2 regions of the Tatumella sp. JGM94 genome follow, and region 1 is predicted to be linked to the other one. Evidence: predicted binding sites of a transcription regulator. Region 1 holds the regulator's gene; the other holds the start of a gene.
The links. The regulator PurR, encoded in region 1, represses purine synthesis genes. The targets are predictions, from matches to a motif close to CANGCAAACGTTTGCNTG.

Region 1 (10,615 bases):
TAAGACGAGCCAGTGAAGACTTAACGGGCTACCCGTAATCCGCCATCAATGCCGCGGCTGAAAACGACCTGCCATAACTGGATATCCCTGGCACGGAAGGCACCGGCGCAGGCATTCAGGTAATAACTAAACATACGTTTAAAACGCTGATCATAGTTATTTTCAAGCTGTGGCCAGCTGGCGAGAAAACGTTCGTACCACGCCATCAGTGTCCGGTCATAGTCCACACCAATATTATGCCAGTCTTCCATCACAAAATGCGGTTCGCTGGTCTGAGCGATATGCATCACTGACGGCAGACAACCATTCGGGAATATATATTTATCAATCCACGGGTCAACATTTAAATCGGTATGGTTAGATCCGATAGTATGCAGTAAAAAAAGTCCGTCAGGTTTCAGGTTGCGTGAAACCACATCGAAGTAGGTGGCATAGTTTTTCGGGCCGACATGCTCAAACATCCCGACAGACACAATCCGGTCAAAACTCAGATTAAGATCACGATAGTCTTGTAACAGGATAGTGACGTCCAGGCCTTCGCACCGTTGCCGGGCCATTTTTTGCTGTTCAGCAGAAATGGTGACGCCATGCACACTGACACCGTAACGACGGGCAGCAAACTCAGATAATCCGCCCCAGCCGCAGCCAATGTCGAGTAAAGTCATCCCCGGCTTTAACTGCAATTTACGGCAAATCATGTCCAGTTTAGCTTCCTGTGCGGCGTCCAGAGTGGTTGCCTCTTTCCAGTAACCGCAGGAATACTGCATAAAAGGATCCAGCATCAGACTGAACAGATCATTACCCAGATCATAATGTTCTTTACCGACAATCCAGGCGCGTTTTTTGGACTGAAGATTTTTAAGGCGGGCAGTAGCAATACGAAGTGTGTCTTTGAAATGATGTGGTAATTGTTTATCGAGTTTATATTTCAGTACCCGATAAAAAAACTGGTCAAGCCGTTCACATTCCCACCAGCCATCCATATAACTCTCACCAAGTCCCAGAGAGCCTTCCTGCAAGACGCGTTTAAAAAAATCAGAGTTTTTAACCTGAATATCCCATGGACGGTCGCCATTGATAGCAATATCGGCCATCGACAGCATTTCATTGGCAATGCGGTACCAATTATTTTCCTTAAGGCTAACTTCTGCTACACATGATGAACTCATACGCTTTATATCACCTGTTCTATTTTGAACCTGAGGAAAGAATAGCTGACTTTCACTGGTCCGTGAGTAAACTCACAAAAAACGTGCACTTATAAGTAAAGACAAAACAGAGGATCTAGTAAATATCGAAAAATGCGGTTGTGCCTGAATAGCACAATCAAAACCGGTCACAATATGCCTGCAACTTATAGTGAATATTTGTTACCGGGGTGATTATATGCCTGGCAAGCTGAATGTTCAATGGTTTACGGTTAGGTTGCTAATTGTGAAGAGAAAATTAACCCGCCACCAGGTGGGGGCGGGTGAAAGGCGGGTTACGATTTCTGTTGCAGACGGTAACCGGCGATGGCCAGCAGCACAGTAACGGCCATCACCGAGGTGGTGGTTAGCAGGGGCTGTGACAAATGCGAAGAGACCAGCAGGCTGAACAGGAAACACAGTCCCAATTGCAGCGCATTTTGCAGCGCAGCGGCTTTACCACTGGCGGTCGGGAAAATCTGTAAAGCGGCCGACACCACTATCGGATAAATCGCACCATTAGCCATTGCCATACCACAGAAAGGTAACAGTAACGTCAGCAGGCCCGGAGAGGTAAAAAAACTGACCAGCGTCACAGTGATAATACTCAGGGAATAGAGGGCAAGCAGCCAGGGCAGCAGTTGCCGGCCACTGAAATGATTCAGCAGCGCACGACAGCCAAACCCGCCTATCAGAAAAGTCAGTGTCTGAGGAATATAACTCAGACCGATATCAGCCGGTGACAGTCCGAGATCACTCAGGATAAAAGGTGAACCGGTCAGCCAGGCAAAAAAACTGGCAGAGCAGGCGGCATAAATAAGCACATTACCACTGTAACCGCGGCTGGCCAGCAGTCGGCGGAAGGAAACCGGTTCAGGCTGTCGCGCAGCAGGCGGCTGTTCAGTGGCCGGAACCGCAGGGAGACGCAGCGTACAAATTATCAGCCACAGGGTAAGCAGCATAAGTAGCAAAAATATTGAACGCCAGTGATAATGGGCCAGCAACCATGAGCCCAGCAGCGGGGCGAGGGCCGGAGATAAGGCAACCATGGGCATAACTGTGGCAAAAATCTTCTGACGACCTGAGGCGGGATAATAGTCAACCACCAGCGACTGCCAGCTGACTGCCGCGGCACAGACCCCGAGGGCCTGAATAAAACGCAACCCCAGTAATACTTCCGCTGAGCGTACCCATAACATCGCCAGGCATCCGGCGGCAAAAACAGCCAGTCCGCAGATCAGTACCGGTTTTCTGCCTATTCTGTCAGACAGGGGGCCCCAGAATAACTGCGCACAGGCAAATCCGGCCAGGAACAGACTCAGACTGGCGCTGATTATCCCGGCATTGGTCGCGAGGTCCTGTTTGATTGCACCGAAAGCTGGCAGGTACATATCTGTAGCCAGAAAACCCAGCATGCTGAGTAATGACAGATAAACTAAAAAAAATATCGGATGCCGCATTACTGTTCCTTATCACAAAAATTGGCACAGAGTTTAAAAGGGTGCACAGAGAGTTGTGAACCGTTAATATTTGCAATTATCTGTGAAAAAAATTGAAAGGTAATCATGTGGTCTGAATATTCCCTGGAAGTGATAGATGCCGTCGCAAGGAATGGCAGTTTCAGTGCCGCGGCACGTGAACTGCACCGGGTACCCTCGGCAATAAGTTATACAGTAAAACAGCAGGAAGACTGGCTGGCAGTGCAATTGTTTGATCGCCAGCACCGTGATGTGGTGCTGACTGCCGCCGGTGAGCACTATGTTCGTGAATGCCGGGGGATTATCAAAAAAATGCAGGAAACCCGGCGCCAATGCCAGCAACTGGCGAACGGCTGGCGCGGGCAGGTAAGTATTGCGGTGGACTGTGTCGTCAGGCGGGGCAGAATGCAGCAGTTGATTATCGATTTTTACCGGCACTTTCCGGATATAGAATTGCACGTCAGCGAAGAAGTTTTTAACGGTGTCTGGGATGCACTGGCCGGAGGACGGGTGGATATGGCTATCGGAGCGACCCAGGCGATCCCTGTCACCGGGCGTTTTGCATTCCGTGATATGGGACGACTTAACTGGCGGTGTATTGTCAGCGCCGGGCACCCTCTGGCGGCTGAAGCCCGGCCGCGCGAGGAACAATTACGGGCATGGCCATCATTACTGTTGGAAGACACCTCAAGGGAATTACCGCGCCGCATTACCTGGACCCTGGATAACCAGCAGCGGATGACGGTACCGGACTGGCAAACGGGGCTGGATTGTGTCAGGGCAGGATTATGTGTTGCTATGGTACCGGGGCATCTCGCCAGACCACTGCTGGACGTCGGAGAAGTCAGGGAACTTCCTCTGCCGTCACCGTTTCCGGAAAGCCCCTGCTGCGTCAGCTGGGCGGAAGAGAGAAGCTCTCCGGCATTACGCTGGCTCCTTGAGTACCTTGGTGATACGCAGACACTTAACCAGGAATGGCTGAGTGAAACCGGTAGTTAACGACGGTAATCGTGGAACGGACCATCGGCCACCGATCGTCTTTCAATCAGTGACGGGTATACTTCTATGGTTTGCGGCTCTTCGCGTTTATTCACAATACGATCCAGCAGCATATCCAGCGCTTTCTCGCCCAGCTCACTTTTCGGCTGGTGAATAGTGGTCAGGGCAGGGGTAAAATACCGCGCGTTGCGCACGTTATCGTAACCAATGATCGATATATCCTGTGGCACACGCAGGCCCTGTTCATCGGCAGCACAAATTGCCCCCATCGCCATAATATCGCCGCCACAGAATACCGCCGTGGGTAATCGCGGCTGAGCGAGTATTTTTTGCATTGCCAGGTAACCGGATTCGGGTTCAAAGTCTCCCTGCACAGTCCATTCTTCACAATGGGTAATACCTGCCTCCTCCAGTGCTTTAAGAAATCCTGCCAGCCTGCCGCCTCCCGTATTACGCTCCATCTGGCCGGGAATACAACCGATATCACGGTGCCCGCGCTCAATCAGATAACGGCCAGCCATGTAACCGCCACGGAAAGCATTGTCCAGTACGGTATCAGTAAAATCACCACGGGACATTCCCCAGTCCATAACGACCATTGGGATATTACGGTTCTCCTCCAGCATATCCAGCAACTCCTGTGGATATTCGGCACACAATACCAGCAGCCCGTCGACACGTTTGCGCGCCATCATCGATAAATAAGCGCGTTGTTTCTGCAAGTCGTTATGCGCATTGCCCAGAATCAGGGTATAGCCATGTTCGAAACATTTTTTTTCGATAGCTTCCACAATCTCGGCGAAATAAGGTGCTTCGAGAGACGTCGACAGCAGACCAAGCGTCTTAGTGTTATTCACCTTCAGACTTCTGGCGACGGCACTGGGAGAGTAATGCAACTCTTTAATCGCTTCCCAAACCGCTTTGCGGGTCGTTTCCGCAACAAAACGGGTCTGATTAATGACATGAGAAACGGTGGTGGTAGAGACTCCGGCGCGTTTCGCCACATCTTTAATTGTTGCCATTCCTTGAGAACTCCTGGTGTTTTAAATTATTGATTTTAAGTGTGTTAATCGTTTGCGTTTTTACAGTTTTATCAGGCCGCTAATGATGCTGCCAGGAGGGGCCGTAAAGGATTACCTGTAAAAAAAGCCTGTGCCTTACAAGGGGAAACAGGGAAGGTTGCGCAACAAAGAGCGGTAATTCTAACAAGGCTGTGCGAATAAAACGAGATTTTTGCGCAGTAGTGTGGGAATATAATAATTACCCTGTACTTTATGTGTCTATAGGAGCTGTCATGGATACGGATTTAAAGCTGGCGCTGACCACCACTATCGTTGCATTACTGATGATTGCGACGTTCAGTTTCACCGCAATACTGCATTAATGTATTCGCACCGGCAGAGGGCTGTTTACCCGCTAAAGGCACGTATAAAGCCGGAAAGTAAGGGTAGCAAGCAGCATTACTGACAGAGAAGCCGATACCCGGCGTGTTGCGGGTATCGGCTTTTTATTTTACGGGGCACGAATTTTTTTACAGTATTAAGGGAAGTGTATTTATTCAGATATTATGTATTACTGATCCTGACGGAATCACCGCGTTAGCGGACATAAATCCCCCCCTGAATACCGGTGCTGCGATATTCAGGGGGGGATTTTCAGTCTCTGGGCGGAGACTAGCGGACTGTGCTCGGGGTTACGACCCGCCGTGCACCAATATAATGCTGTTGCCAGTACTCGTTACTCAGTGCGCTGATCTGGATATCCTTGCCGGTGCGTGGTGACTGAATGAATTTCCCATTGCCCAGATAAACGCCCACATGATCAGCCGCACCGCCACGGTGGATACGGAAGAATACCAGATCACCTTTCTCAAGATCGTTGCGTTTAACCGGTGCAGCATCACGCAGATGGTACATTTCATTGGCAGTACGGGGAATTCTGAAGTTTACCAGGTCTTTATAGGCATAATAAACCAGCCCGCTGCAGTCAAAGCCCGTATGGGGTGAGGAACCGCCCCACTGGTACGGCTTGCCTAACTGATCCATTAATTTAACCATCACAATGGCACGCGCTTTCTGATAGCGTTCACGGTGCAGTTTACTCATGCGGATAGAAGCCAGTTTCGCGGAAGGGCGGCCGGCGGTCCTTTTGGCTATCTGGCGCTGGTGACCGTATTTTCTGAGTGCCGGTGTGCGATGTAACGCAATACGACGTGATTCTTTTTTCGGGCGGCTCTCTCTGACTTTACGCGGGCTGGTCAGATGCTTAACCCGGTGGATAAGGGGCTGTCGGGTTCTGTGGCGTGTACTGGCTGTTTTCAGTGGTTTTCTTTTTCGGCGGGCATCTTCTGTTACCGCTTTTTTGGCTGATTTATGAAATGAAGCATTTATTGCAGTACGTGGCGAAGCCTCTGCGACATTAAAAAAAAGCTGTGCTACAGCCAGAATAAAAAGCGTGGTCAGTAAACGCATAGTTGTCAGGTTACAGGTTAATGTCCTGAAAAAAAGCGGACAAGATTAAAAAAATAACATCTGACTTTTCAGCCAGCCCCAAAATCATTCTAATCCAGATTTTTATAAAATGTTAAGGTCTTTTTGCCGTAATCTGTTACGAGAAGTTTTTTGGTGTAAAAATGAGCGTAAACAGTTAATTAAGTCATCTTTTTACCGGTATTTTTACCGCGGGTATCCGTGTTTTTACCCAACAGAGATCATTTAACCCTGAAGGCGCTGATATTATCTTTTCGACGGAAGATGAAAAATGTCGTTTTCACCCGCGGGTTGATATCGTTACAATAACCGGACATGTCGTTTTGTCCCGAAGGAAGTATGATGAGCACTCTTGAAAAAATTCAGACGCAGATTTCAGAAAACCCGATTCTGCTGTACATGAAAGGTTCACCAAAACTGCCAAGTTGTGGTTTTTCAGCCCAGGCGGTGCAGGCGCTTTCTGCCTGTGGCCAGCGTTTTGCCTATGTGGACATTTTGCAGAATCCTGATATCCGTGCCGAATTACCGAAATATGCTAACTGGCCAACCTTTCCGCAATTATGGGTGGACGGTGAATTAGTCGGTGGTTGTGATATTATTATCGAGATGTATCAGCGTGGTGAACTGCAACAGCTGATTAACGAAACGGCTGAAAAATATCCTGCAGCGGAATAAACCGCGGATGTGACTGAAAACGATGCCCGCCGGCCGATGCGGGCATTTTTTCAGCTGCTAACTGAAAGCGGCAGCCTGTTCTCTGTCAGATCTACAACACCGGTGAACTGTGCTGTGTTTTTTCAGCATCAGCATCAGTATCAGTCGCTAATGGCCATCCTCCCAGCCTTTTCCAGCGGTTAACCAGTTCACAAAACAGGGTTGCTGTCTGTTGCGTATCATACAGGGCTGAGTGTGCCTGATGACTGTCAAACTCCATACCTGCGGCCTTACAGGCTTTGGCAAGTACGGTCTGTCCGAGAACCAGTCCGCTGAGCGCTGCGGTATCGAAAGTGGCAAACGGATGGAAAGGATTGCGTTTCAGATTACTGCGCCGGGCTGCCGCCATAACAAAGCTTTGATCAAACTGGGCATTGTGGGCGACAATCACTGCCCGTCCGCAGTCACTGTCTTTCATCCCTTTACGCACCATTTTGAAAATAGCATGTAACGCATCATGCTCACTTACCCCGTTACGTTGCGGGTCATCAGGATTAATCCCGGTAAATGCCAGAGCCTCAGGGTGAAGCAGGGCACCTTCAAACGGGTTAACATTGAAGTGCAGTGTCTGGTCGGGCTGTAACCAGCCGTCACTATCCATTTTCAGGGTAATCGCAGCTATTTCCAGCAATGCGTCAGTATCGGCATTGAAACCGGCGGTTTCGACATCGATAACCACAGGAAAAAAACCGCGAAAGCGTTGGTTCAGGGCATTCAGGGAACAAATATCGGACATCAGTATCTCATTGGACGAAAAGCGCAGTGGGTAGTATCGTAAAAACAGCAATGGCACAGTGACGGCTATCAGAGGCCGCAGAAAGTGCCTGCCTGTAGCAGGCAGACACTGATGATCAGTGACTCAGGCCCTGACCTGCATATTTTTTCTCGATAAGTTCGATTTTATAACCGTCCGGGTCTTCGACAAAAGCGATAACCGTATTACCACCTTTCACCGGACCGGCTTCACGCGATACTTTACCTCCGCCCTGGCGGATTTTTTCACAGGCTTCAGCCGCGTCCTCGACCTCGATAGCAATGTGGCCATAAGCGTTGCCAGGTTCATAACTGTCAACACCCCAGTTATAGGTCAGTTCAATAACTGCACCTTCACTTTCTTCCGTATAACCGAGGAAAGCCAGCGTATATTTGTACTCGGTGTTTTCACTTTGACGTAACAAACGCATACCCAGCACCCGGGTATAAAAATCTACAGAGCGTTGTAAGTCACCGACACGCAGCATGGTATGAAGCAGACGCATATCATCCTCTTTTTTTCTGTGCAGTCATCAGACATTAATGACCGGAAAGTTTACCGGTCTTTAGTGTAACAGGGAAATCGTTACAGTGAAGCCCGCTTATCGGTCATAAACGGGTAATCGGTGTATCCCTGAGCAGAACCGCCGTAAAATGACTCCGGATGCTGCGGATTCAGTGGTGCATTTTGTTGCAGGCGTTCTGGCAAATCAGGGTTTGCAATATAGTCCCGGCCAAAAGCAACCGCATCAATAAGGCCGCGGTTAATCAGCGCCTCTGCCTTTTGTTTAGTATAGGCACCGGCGCCAATAATTACCCCCGGGAATGCAGCACGGACTTTGTGACGAAAATCGTCACTGTAAGGTGCCCCGCCAGCCCAGTCAGGCTCAGATAAATGCAGATAGGCGACTTTCCGTTTTGCCAGTTCATTGATCAGCCACAGGGCTTCGGCTTCTTCATCCGGTCCGTTGGCTAATGCCTGGAACTCACCGACAGGGGACAGGCGAATGGCAATCCGATCTTTTGCCCAGGCTTCTCCCATCGCATCGACAATGTCCAGTACCAGACGTGCACGGTTTTGCAGGCTGCCACCATATTCGTCGGTCCGCTGATTGGACTGTGCCGACAGGAACTGATGTAACAGGTAGCCATGGGCGGCATGGATCTCTGCCAGGTCAAATCCGGCCTGCTCAGCATTGGCCGCGGCCTGACGGAAATCTGCAATCACTTGCTGAATATCACTGTGGCTCATTTCCCGTGGCAGTGATGTTTTTTCCCGATAGACATTACCGTCAGCATCTTTCAGGGAAGTGCGGGTATTGCCCGGCAGTGCAGAAGGCGCCAGCGGTGGTCGTCCGCCGGGCTGTAGCGACGAATGAGAAATACGTCCTGTATGCCATAATTGTACTGCTATATGTCCCTCAGCAGCATGTACCTGACGGGTAATGTCAGACCAGGCAGCAATTTGCGGGGCGCTATGTAATCCGGGAGCGCCGGCATAACCTTTTGCCTGAAAGGATACCTGGGTGGCTTCAGAAATGATCAGCCCGGCGGAAGCGCGCTGTGTATAATAAACAGCCATCAGCGGTGTGGGAATATCGCCGGGTTCAATACTGCGCAGCCGGGTCAGGGGTGCCATAAAAATACGGTTGGGTACGGTAATTGCGCCAACGGTTAACGGTGTAAAAAGCGGACTGTCAGTCATTTTATTCTCCCCGCGGATGAAGTGTGGTTACAGCATTAACGGCCTGTCCGGAGCCGGCATCAGAGATGATCAGCAGTAACGGGTATCACCGGTCTGTTTCCGGGCCCGGGCAGGCAGAGTAAAGAGCAGGCTGCCTGATGACAATGGACAAGTGGCCTGAACGCACAAACGGACAATTTCCGGCAATGCCGGCCAGTTTTTACGATTGCCAGTGGCATGATCCGGCGCTAGAGTTTAACGGAACTGTAGCAAAAATAACCCGCCGGGCAGAGATTAGCTGGCAGGCATACTCTATGTGCTGAGGGGATAATGGCTGAGCAACTGGAATTTTTCCCTGTCCCGAATCCGTGTCGCGGGATTTGTCGTAGCGACAGCCGGGGCTATTGTCAGGGCTGCCAGCGCAGCCGGGAAGAACGTTTTAACTGGATGACATTCACCGATCCTCAGAAACGTGAGGTACTGCGCATCTGTCTGCAACGGCGCCTGCGTATGCAGCGCCGGAAAAAAACGGCCGAAAGTGAAGAGCCGCAGCAGCCGTCATTATTCTGAACCGTCCGCCGGGGCAGGGGACTAATCAGGAACGGCCTGCTGTAACTGGGCCAGCGAACAGTGCAGGCGCCATAAAATCCCTGCCAGCTCCCGTGCTTCTCTGTCACTGTTAACGGGTAGCCCACGGATCATATCTTCCAGTTCGCTGAGTGTGGCCAGTAGTGAACGATGACGGACGCCCTGTAAACTAATAATATGATGCAATGAACGGAAACACTGATCACGGATGACGATCAGGCTGGCCGAGGCTGACTGCCAGCGGCGTAATTGCCAGACAATATGTGAACAGTTAAGCAATACCACCCCCCAGCGTAACAGCCAGATATGTGCCTGCTGGTTATTACTGTTTTTTAAACGGCTTACCAGGTGATACACGCGGGATTCAAACACGCTTTCACTGAGTCCCGGATGGAGGTGCAGCTGGTCAAGAAATACATGGCGCAGGGCGCGGATATTTCGTCGTGACTTACGGTCGTCAGAGCTGGGACGCAGGATCTGAAATGCCAGCCATGCCAGTAATACGCCGCAGATTTTGGCCACATTATCATTAAGAAATTCGCCGTAATCCCACTGGGGCGGATTAGTCACCGAGATAAATGAGCCAAGATAAACGATTGACTGTCCCCAGAAGCTGGCACTGGCGGGATGTTGCAGCTTCAGAAGATGGCAGGTAATCAGCAGCGGGAATAAAAACAACATCAACTGCCACAGGGCACTGATTTGGATCATCAGACCGAATTT
Region 2 (10,615 bases), on a different contig from region 1:
AGTTCCTGATACTCTGGATGTATGGTTCGATTCCGGTTCTACCAGTTGCTCAGTAGTGGATGTTCGTCCTGAGTTTGGCGGACACAGTGCCGATATTTATCTGGAAGGTTCTGACCAGCACCGTGGCTGGTTTATGTCATCACTGATGATTTCCACCGCAATTAAAAGCAAAGCACCTTACCGTCAGGTACTGACCCATGGTTTCACCGTTGATGGTCAGGGCCGTAAGATGTCTAAGTCGATTGGTAACACGGTCAGCCCGCAGGATGTGATGAACAAACTGGGTGCTGATATTTTACGTCTGTGGGTCGCGTCAACCGACTACTCTGGTGAAATGGCGGTTTCCGACGAAATTCTGAAACGTTCTGCAGATGCATACCGTCGTATCCGTAACACCGCTCGTTTCCTGCTGGCTAACCTGAACGGTTTTAACCCGCAAACTGACCTGGTTGCTGCTGATGATATGGTGGTACTGGATCGCTGGGCCGTCAGCCGTGCGCTGGCTGCACAACAGGATATCCTGGCGTCATATGAAGGTTATGATTTCCATGAAGTTGTACAGCGTCTGATGCAGTTCTGCTCGGTGGAAATGGGCTCGTTCTATCTGGATATCATTAAAGACCGTCAGTATACGGCTAAACCTGACAGCATCGCACGCCGTAGCTGCCAGACGGCACTCTGGCATATTGCTGAAGCGCTGGTTCGCTGGATGGCACCGATCATGTCCTTCACGGCTGACGAAATCTGGGGACACCTGGCAGGGCAACGTGAACAGTATGTATTTACCGGTGAGTGGTATCAGGGACTGTTTGATCTGCCAGAAAGTGAAACGCTGAATGATGCTTACTGGGAGCAATTACTGAAAGTACGCGGTGAGGTAAATAAAGTGATTGAACAGGCCCGTGCTGACAAAAAAATCGGCGGCGCGCTGGAAGCATCGGTTGTGCTGTATGCTGATCACTCGCTGGCAGAAAAGCTGAATGCACTGGGTGACGAACTGCGTTTTGTGTTACTGACCTCAGAGGTACAGGTTCAGGATTATCAGTCTGCACCGGCAGAAGCGGTGCACAGTGAACAGCTTAAAGGGCTGAAAATCACCCTGCAAAAAGCGGCTGGCGAAAAATGTCCGCGCTGCTGGCACTACACGCAAGACATTGGCAAGAACCCGCAGCATGCTGAAATCTGTGGCCGTTGTTACAGCAATGTCTCCGGTGCCGGCGAAGAGCGTAAGTTTGCCTGATGAGTAAATCTCTGTGTTCTACCGGCTTACGCTGGATATGGGTAACGGTACTGGTGATGGTTGTCGACTTCGTCAGTAAACAGTGGGTCATGGCTGATATGCAATTGCATGAAAGCCGTGCACTTATGCCTTCCCTGAATCTGTTTTACGCCCGTAACTACGGTGCTGCATTCAGCTTCCTCGCTGACAAAGGGGGATGGCAACGGTGGTTCTTTGCCGGTATTGCGGTGGCCATAGTGATAGCGCTGCTGGTGATGATGTTCCGAAACCGTGCCAGCCAGAAAATGACCAATATCGCCTATGCCATGATCATCGGCGGTGCTGCGGGGAACTTACTGGACCGTATGTGGCACGGCTTTGTTGTCGATTTTATTGACTTCTATGTCGGAGACTGGCATTTCGCAACCTTTAATCTTGCAGACTGCGCCATTTGTATCGGAGCTGCACTGGTGATTCTGGAAGGGTTTCTGCCTTCTGCAGCGAAACAGGCGGATAAAGGGTAAGGCATGAGTAACTCGGTACAGCATGATAGTTCGTTACTGGTCCATTTCACTCTGACCCTGGAAGATGGAACCCTGGCCGAATCAACACGCGCTAATGGTAAACCGGCATTGTTTCGGCTGGGTGATGACAGTCTTTCACCGGCCTTTGGGACAGCCTTACACGGCCTGACGGCCGGGGAAACCCGGCAGTTTACTCTCGCACCTGAAGACGGGTTCGGGGTATCCAGTCCGGATCTTATCCGGTATTTCTCCCGCAGGGATTTTACTGAGGCCGGTGAGCCTGAACAGGGGGCGATTATGTTGTTTAGCGCGCCGGATGGCAGTGAAATGCCCGGCGTGATCCGTGATGTTTCCGGTGATTCTGTCACGGTAGACTTTAATCACCCTCTGGCGGGGCAAATGATTACCTTTAATGTTGAAGTGCTGGAAGTTAATCCACGACAGGAGGCCGAAAATGCAAATTCTGCTCGCTAACCCTCGTGGTTTTTGTGCCGGTGTTGACCGTGCCATCAGTATTGTTGAGCGGGCGCTGGAGATGTATGGTGCCCCGATTTATGTCCGCCATGAGGTGGTACATAACCGCTATGTAGTGGCGGGGTTACGTGACCGCGGGGCAGTGTTTATTGAACAGATCAGCGAAGTCCCGGATGGTGCTATTCTGATTTTCTCTGCCCACGGTGTGTCTCAGGCAGTGAGGGCTGAAGCCAGGGCACGCTCACTGACGATGTTATTTGATGCGACCTGTCCGTTAGTCACCAAAGTCCATATGGAAGTCGCCCGTGCCAGCCGTAAAGGTGTTGAAGCTATATTGATTGGTCATGCCGGCCACCCTGAGGTCGAAGGCACGATGGGCCAGTACAGTAACCCTGCCGGGGGAATGTACCTTGTCGAATCTCCTGAAGATGTTTTCAGACTCAATGTTAAAGATGAATCGAATCTGAGTTTTATGACCCAGACGACATTGTCGGTTGACGATACTTCAGAGATTATTGATGCGCTGCGTCAGCGTTTCCCGGCAATCATCGGTCCGAGGAAAGATGATATTTGCTATGCAACCACCAATCGCCAGGAAGCCGTCCGCCATCTGTCAGAGCGTGCTGATGTTATCCTGGTGGTAGGGTCAAAAAACTCGTCAAACTCTAATCGCCTGGCAGAACTGGCCCGGAGAGCCGGTAAGCATGCTCAGTTGATTGACTCTGCGGAGGATATTCGTGAAAGCTGGCTGCAGGGTGTGAGTTGTGTTGGCGTGACTGCCGGAGCATCGGCCCCTGATATTCTGGTACAGCAGGTGATTACCCGCCTGAGGGAGTTTGGTGGCGAAGCGGCAGTCGAGTTAATCGGCCGCGAAGAAAATATTGTTTTCGAAGTGCCTAAAGAGTTACGGGTAGATGTAAAAGAAGTCCGGTAATTCTCCGAAGCCCGCAGCATGCAATATACTGCGGGCTTTTTATGGTACAGGCTATTGCTTCCCTTGCGGACTTTTCCCGCGGATAACAATTTTTACCCCCCATTGATTTTACTGATAATATCTCAGATCAAACCTGAAATTTTAATGATGCTTTTATTTTACTGGTGACTGTTCTGGTGGCTGGTTAATCTGAGCTGGCAGGATATACACACCCACAGGAATGAATAGTTATGAAAAATATCCGAATAGGTATTGTCGGAGCCTCCGGGAGAATGGGGCGCCAGTTAATTGAGGCTGTATCACTGGCCGGAGATATGACTCTGGGTGCCGTCGTGGTGCGTCGCGGGTCTTCGCTGACGGGGTGTGATGCCGGTGAACTGGCGGGGATCCATAAGACCGGTGTGCAGATTACCGATAACCTGCTGACGGTAAAGGATAACTTTGATGTGCTCATCGACTTCACCCGTCCTGAAGCCAGCCTCGAGTACCTTAAATTTTGTGAAACTCATCAAAAAGCGATAGTGATTGGTACCACCGGCTTTGATGAGGCCGGTAAGCAGGCTATCCGCAGGGCAGGTATCAGTATACCGGTTGTTTTTGCCGCAAACTTTAGTGTCGGTGTTAACCTGGTGCTTAAACTGCTGGAAAAGGCAGCAAAAGTCATGGGTGAATACAGTGATATAGAGATCACGGAAGCGCATCACCGGTATAAAGTGGATGCACCTTCCGGTACGGCATTAGCGATGGGGGAATCCATTGCTGAAGCGATGAACTGGGACTTATCAGAACATGCGGTGTATAGCCGTGAAGGCCATACGGGAGAGCGCAAGCCACACGCTATCGGCTTTGCTACGGTACGTGCCGGCGATATTGTCGGTGAACATACAGCCATGTTTGCTGATATAGGCGAGCGGGTTGAAATCACCCATAAAGCTTCCAGCCGGATGACTTTTGCAAAGGGAGCAGTTAAGGCGGCAGGCTGGGTTTTTGAGCGTGAAAATGGTGTTTATGATATGCGTGATGTGCTTTATTTGAATGATTTATAATGTGTTGTGATGTGAATTTCAGTCGATAACTATTTGATTGTAAAAGAGGTTGTTTGTTTTACTTCCTCTTTATTTTTTTTATAATTGTTTTTGTTTGTTTTTATTGCGTAGCCTTTATTTTTATTTGTTTTCTATTATTTTTATATTGTCTCCAACTGATTTTTCGGACCATTTGGTCTGAAATTACCAGTTTTCCCGCTTTCTGCTATGCTTCTTATCAGGCAATCGTTTTAAACGGCCAGCAATCCCCTGTTTTTAACCCTGTCAGTATATTTTTGCCATCAGTGGGTTAAAAAAACTAATAATATTACCTTTCAGACTGGACATAAGCAGGGCTGGTCATTAGAATGCGCCCAATTTGCCAAAATTAGACCTTTCAGGTGTTTTTTGGATTGATTCAGGTATCAATAATGAATTAATATGCAGGTATAGTGACTATTTATTCCCCGGAGGAAGTTTTGATTAAGTCAGCAATCCTGGTTCTGGAAGACGGAACCGAGTTCCACGGTCGGGCCATTGGGGCCAGCGGATCGGCAGTGGGAGAGGTCGTTTTCAATACGTCAATGACCGGTTATCAAGAAATTCTTACTGATCCTTCCTATTCCCGCCAGATCGTCACTCTTACTTATCCCCATATCGGTAATGTTGGTACTAATCCCGCTGACGAAGAGTCATCCCGGGTACATGCGCAGGGATTAGTTATTCGCGACCTGCCCCTGATTGCCAGCAACTACCGCAGCACCGAAGACCTTTCAGCCTATCTTTCCCGTCATAACATTGTCGCTATTGCTGATATTGATACCCGTAAACTGACCCGTTTACTGCGGGAAAAGGGCGCACAGAATGGCTGCATTATTGCCGGTGATAACCCGGATGTCGCTGCGGCACTACAGCAGGCGAAAAACTTCCCGGGCCTGAAAGGCATGGATTTAGCGAAAGAAGTAACCACCGATAAAGCATATCCGTGGACACAGGGCAGCTGGACACTGAACGATGGACTACCGGCCCCTAAGGCTGACAGTGAACTGCCTTACCATGTAGTCGCCTACGATTTTGGTGCTAAGCGTAATATTCTGCGTATGCTGGCTGACCGCGGGGTGCGTCTGACGGTTGTTCCGGCGCAGACCCCGGCAGATGAAGTGCTGAAAATGAATCCGGATGGTATTTTCTTATCTAATGGTCCCGGTGACCCGGAACCTTGTGACTATGCTATCAGCGCGATTAAACAATTCCTCGAAACCGATATCCCGCTGTTTGGTATTTGCCTCGGACACCAGTTATTAGCCCTGGCCAGTGGTGCCGCGACCGTAAAAATGAAACTGGGTCACCATGGCGGTAACCACCCGGTCAAAGACCTGGATCGTGATGTGGTGATGATTACCGCACAGAACCACGGTTTTGCCGTTGATGAGCAGAATCTTCCGTCATGTTTACGGGTGACCCATAAATCCCTGTTTGACCACACGGTACAAGGTATCCATCGCACGGATAAGCCAGCTTTCAGTTTCCAGGGACACCCTGAAGCGAGCCCCGGACCGCATGATGCGGCACCGCTGTTCGATCACTTCATTGAATTAATTAATACTTTCCGTTCCGGTAACAGGTAATCCAGGAGCTAATAAATGCCAAAACGTACAGATATAAAATCGATCCTGATCCTTGGTGCCGGTCCTATTGTTATCGGACAAGCCTGTGAGTTCGACTATTCCGGAGCGCAGGCCTGTAAAGCCCTGCGTGAAGAAGGTTACCGTGTGGTGCTGGTGAACTCGAATCCGGCAACCATAATGACTGACCCGGAAATGGCGGATGCGACCTATATTGAGCCAATCCACTGGGAAGTGGTACGTAAAATCATAGAAAAAGAACGTCCTGATGCTGTGCTGCCGACCATGGGTGGCCAGACCGCACTGAATTGTGCGCTGGAGCTGGAAAGACAGGGGGTTCTGGAAGAATTTGGCGTTACCATGATTGGTGCAACCGCCGATGCGATTGATAAAGCAGAAGATCGCCGCCGTTTTGATAAAGCGATGAAAAGCATCGGACTGGATACTGCCCGTTCCGGGATTGCCCATACCATGGACGAAGCCTTAAAAGTGGCTGCTGAGGTTGGCTTTCCGTGCATTATTCGTCCTTCCTTTACGATGGGGGGCACCGGTGGCGGTATCGCGTATAACCGCGAAGAGTTTGAAGAAATCTGTGAACGCGGACTGGATCTGTCTCCGACCAATGAGCTGCTGATTGATGAGTCGCTGATTGGCTGGAAAGAGTATGAAATGGAAGTTGTTCGTGACAAAAATGATAACTGTATCATTGTCTGCTCGATTGAAAACTTCGATGCCATGGGGATCCATACGGGTGACTCAATCACCGTTGCGCCGGCTCAGACCCTGACCGATAAAGAGTATCAGATCATGCGTAATGCCTCGATGGCCGTACTGCGTGAGATTGGTGTGGAAACCGGTGGTTCTAACGTCCAGTTCTCGGTAAACCCGGAAAATGGTCGTTTGATTGTTATCGAAATGAACCCAAGGGTGTCACGTTCTTCGGCGCTGGCGTCAAAAGCCACCGGCTTCCCGATTGCTAAAATTGCCGCTAAGCTGGCGGTTGGCTATACCCTCGATGAACTGATGAATGATATTACCGGGGGGCTGACACCGGCGTCATTCGAACCTTCTATCGACTATGTCGTGACCAAAATCCCTCGCTTTAACTTCGAAAAATTTGCCGGCAGTAATGACCGTCTGACCACGCAAATGAAGTCAGTGGGTGAAGTCATGGCGATTGGCCGTACCTTCCAGGAATCCATGCAAAAGGCATTACGTGGCCTGGAAGTCGGTGCCTGTGGATTTGACCCGAAAGTGGATCCGGAAGAGGCTGATGCACTGACCCGCATTCGCCGTGAACTGAAAGATGCCGGCAGTGACCGTATCTGGTATATCGCTGATGCGTTCCGTCTGGGGATGTCAGTTGATGGTGTGTTTAATCTGACCAATATCGACCGCTGGTTCCTGGTGCAGATTGAAGAACTGGTTCGTCTGGAAGAGCAGGTTGCCCGTCAGGGACTGAATGGCCTGAACTACGACTTCCTGCGTCAGCTGAAGCGTAAAGGTTTTGCTGACCTCCGGCTGGCACAACTGGCGGGAGTAGCGGAACATGAAGTCCGTAAACTTCGTCAGCAATATAATCTGTATCCGGTCTATAAGCGGGTGGATACCTGTGCGGCAGAGTTCGCGACGGACACGGCTTACATGTACTCAACTTATGAAGAAGAGTGCGAAGCCAGCCCGAATACTGATCGTGAAAAAATCATGATCCTTGGCGGTGGCCCGAACCGTATTGGTCAGGGTATTGAATTCGACTATTGCTGCGTCCACGCTTCACTGGCATTACGTGAAGATGGTTACGAAACCATTATGGTTAACTGTAACCCTGAAACGGTCTCTACCGATTACGATACCTCTGACCGTCTGTACTTTGAGCCTGTGACCCTGGAAGATGTGCTGGAGATTGTTCGTATTGAACAGCCCAAAGGGGTGATTGTTCAGTACGGCGGCCAGACACCACTTAAACTGGCCCGTGCTCTGGAAGCCGCCGGTGTCCCGGTCATTGGCACCAGCCCTGATGCTATCGACCGTGCCGAAGACCGTGAACGTTTCCAGCATGCCGTTGAGCGTCTGGCATTAAAACAACCGGCAAATGCAACCGTCACAGCCCTGGAACAGGCCGTTGAGAAAGCCGTTTCGATTGGTTATCCGTTAGTGGTTCGCCCTTCTTATGTACTGGGCGGCCGGGCAATGGAAATTGTGTATGACGAAATCGACCTGAAACGCTATTTTATGACCGCCGTGTCTGTGTCAAATGATGCGCCTGTGTTACTGGATCGCTTCCTGGATGATGCTGTCGAAGTCGATGTCGATGCTATCTGCGATGGTGAACAGGTACTGATTGGCGGAATTATGGAACACATTGAGCAGGCCGGTGTTCACTCCGGTGACTCAGCCTGTTCACTGCCGGCGTATACCTTAAGCCAGCAGATTCAGGACGTAATGCGTGAGCAGGTAAAAAATCTGGCATTTGAACTGAATGTTCGCGGTCTGATGAATGTGCAGTTTGCCGTTAAAGATAACGAAGTCTATCTGATTGAAGTTAACCCGCGAGCAGCCCGTACAGTACCTTTTGTTTCTAAAGCCACCGGTGTGCCATTAGCCAAAGTTGCAGCACGTGTTATGGCCGGTAAAACACTGGCGGCGCAGGGTGTCACCAAAGAGATAATCCCTCCTTATTATTCGGTAAAAGAAGTGGTATTACCGTTTAACAAATTCCCGGGAGTTGACCCGATCCTCGGTCCGGAAATGCGTTCTACCGGTGAGGTTATGGGCGTCGGTCGTACCTTTGCAGAAGCTTTCTCTAAGGCTATGCTGGGTTCACAGTCGATGATGAAAAAGTCAGGACGTGCACTGTTATCCGTGCGTGAAGGCGACAAAAAGCGGGTTGTCGATCTGGCAGCCAAATTAATGAAATATGGTTATGAACTGGATGCGACACACGGTACGGCAGTGGTCCTGGGTGAAGCAGGGATTAACCCGCGGCTGGTGAATAAAGTACATGAAGGGCGACCGCATATTCAGGACCGTCTGAAAAATGGTGAATACAGCTATATTGTTAATACCACGGCCGGACGCCAGGCGATAGAAGATTCACGCCTGATCAGACGCAGTGCACTGCAGTATAAAGTGCATTACGACACGACCCTGAATGGTGGTTTTGCCACAGCAATGGCACTGAATGCCGATCCGACCGAACGGGTGATTTCTGTTCAGGAAATGCACGCCGAAATTAATGCCTGACCTGCCTTAAATAAGCGGCCCTGATTGCAGGGTCGCTTATCATTTCAGTAAAAATCATCAAAACGCACGTTATACCATTTAAAAAAATTTAACTTTCTGACAGGATCATCTGTCATTTTCTGCTTTCCTATTTTTTATATTCAATAAATAGCATTGAGTTATCTGGTATTTATCTTTACCCCGATAATCTCCGTGAGAACAATTCGTTTAAATTATTATTTATATTTATGGATAATCCAGATGAGAAAAAACTGGCTGAGTCAGTCTGTTCGCGGCGGCCTGGTACTTATTTCAATGATACCGGTTGCCGGTCAGGCAGATATTCATGTAATTCCACCGCTACCGGCAGATAATCCTTTGAGCCGGCTCGATTTAACCGTGGGCGGCAGTATCCGGCCACAGTTTAATCACTCGACAGGGGTGGATGATAAGTCATATAAGCGCAATGGTTTTGATGGCGGCAGCCGGTTCCGTTTCGGGGCCCGTTACCGTATTAACCCGGATCTGAGCTGGATTAACTATTACGAACCGGGCGTTAATATTCCGGCAGTATTAAAATGGGACCACCATTATCAGCCCGGCGCGCATAATACCACCCGCCGACAGATGTATACGGGGCTGGAAAGTAAAACATGGGGCCGTCTGACTTTCGGGCAGCAAAACAGCATTTACTACGATGTGGTCGGAGCAAAAACGGATATCTGGGATGACGATATGCTGGCCCAGGGACCGGGGGTTGGGATCAATGGTGACTATGATGGTACCCATCGGGCCCGTAAGCTGTTGAAATATGAAAAATCGGTTGGCCCTGTGGATGTTTATGCAGGTTATCTGTTTACCGACAATAATTATTATCCGGGCAACGGGCTGGCTTATAAGCGCCAGGGCGGCGGATCTTTAGGGGCTGACTATCATATTACCCCGCAGCTGAGCTGGGGGGTTGCCTGGAGTTATACCAAAGCGGCGATGCGCAATCCTGCCACCGGCCAAAGTCGCGACTACAATCAGAACCTGCTGGGCACCGCCTTAAGCTGGAAGCCTGATAACTGGATATTTGCGATGGGCGGAGGCTGGTATCAGAACTTTGCACCGACCAAAAAAGTGACTATCGAGAATTACTTTGCCGGTAGTAGCTGGGGCACTGAATATTTTGCCGGCTATAAATTCCATATCAAACAGTATGGGATAAAAACGATCCAGCCTTATGTGATGGGGGATCGTCTGCAATTTGTCAGCGGACGTCATTATCAGCGGATTGATAATGGCCTGGGAATTTCTTTCCAGATGGCTTATGGTTTCCGTATTGATGCAGAGCATATCTTTACTTCAAGTACTGATAATATCGGTGATCTGAACCTGGTGCGGCTGCGTTACGATTTCTGAGTATTATGGCCAGTCCGTAAAACAGATTTACTGTTGTCCTGCGGACAGGCCTTTCCCTCCGTCCCCTCCGAAACGTTACCCGCTATCACTTTTTTATCCTGCGGTCTGTGACAGATTTACTGTTTTTTATCCGGCGATTACCTTATTTAACGATGAAATATGCGTTTTATCTGCCTGATTACTCAAAA

Region 2: carA (glutamine-hydrolyzing carbamoyl-phosphate synthase small subunit) is a predicted target of PurR. The motif match lies at 4,416-4,433, and genes of this name have one in related genera.

What each region holds. Positions count from the first base shown of each region.
Region 1 is NZ_JAERJN010000007.1:131,212-141,826, forward strand. It holds gene cfa (cyclopropane fatty acyl phospholipid synthase) at 21-1,169, opposite strand; gene punC (purine nucleoside transporter PunC) at 1,484-2,647, opposite strand; gene punR (DNA-binding transcriptional activator PunR) at 2,753-3,664, shown strand; gene purR (HTH-type transcriptional repressor PurR) at 3,661-4,686, opposite strand; gene JK216_RS07225 (YnhF family membrane protein) at 4,959-5,048, shown strand; gene JK216_RS07230 (C40 family peptidase) at 5,338-6,135, opposite strand; gene JK216_RS07235 (Grx4 family monothiol glutaredoxin) at 6,493-6,828, shown strand; gene rnt (ribonuclease T) at 6,920-7,603, opposite strand; gene gloA (lactoylglutathione lyase) at 7,719-8,126, opposite strand; gene JK216_RS07250 (alkene reductase) at 8,207-9,325, opposite strand; gene JK216_RS07255 (hypothetical protein) at 9,463-9,627, shown strand; gene JK216_RS07260 (DUF1289 domain-containing protein) at 9,635-9,874, shown strand; gene JK216_RS07265 (FUSC family protein) at 9,896-10,615, opposite strand, start outside.
Region 2 is NZ_JAERJN010000003.1:33,500-44,114, reverse strand. It holds gene ileS (isoleucine--tRNA ligase) at 1-1,240, shown strand, start outside; gene lspA (signal peptidase II) at 1,240-1,743, shown strand; gene fkpB (FKBP-type peptidyl-prolyl cis-trans isomerase) at 1,747-2,217, shown strand; gene ispH (4-hydroxy-3-methylbut-2-enyl diphosphate reductase) at 2,198-3,151, shown strand; gene dapB (4-hydroxy-tetrahydrodipicolinate reductase) at 3,382-4,197, shown strand; gene carA (glutamine-hydrolyzing carbamoyl-phosphate synthase small subunit) at 4,656-5,804, shown strand; gene carB (carbamoyl-phosphate synthase large subunit) at 5,820-9,044, shown strand; gene JK216_RS03035 (porin) at 9,339-10,427, shown strand.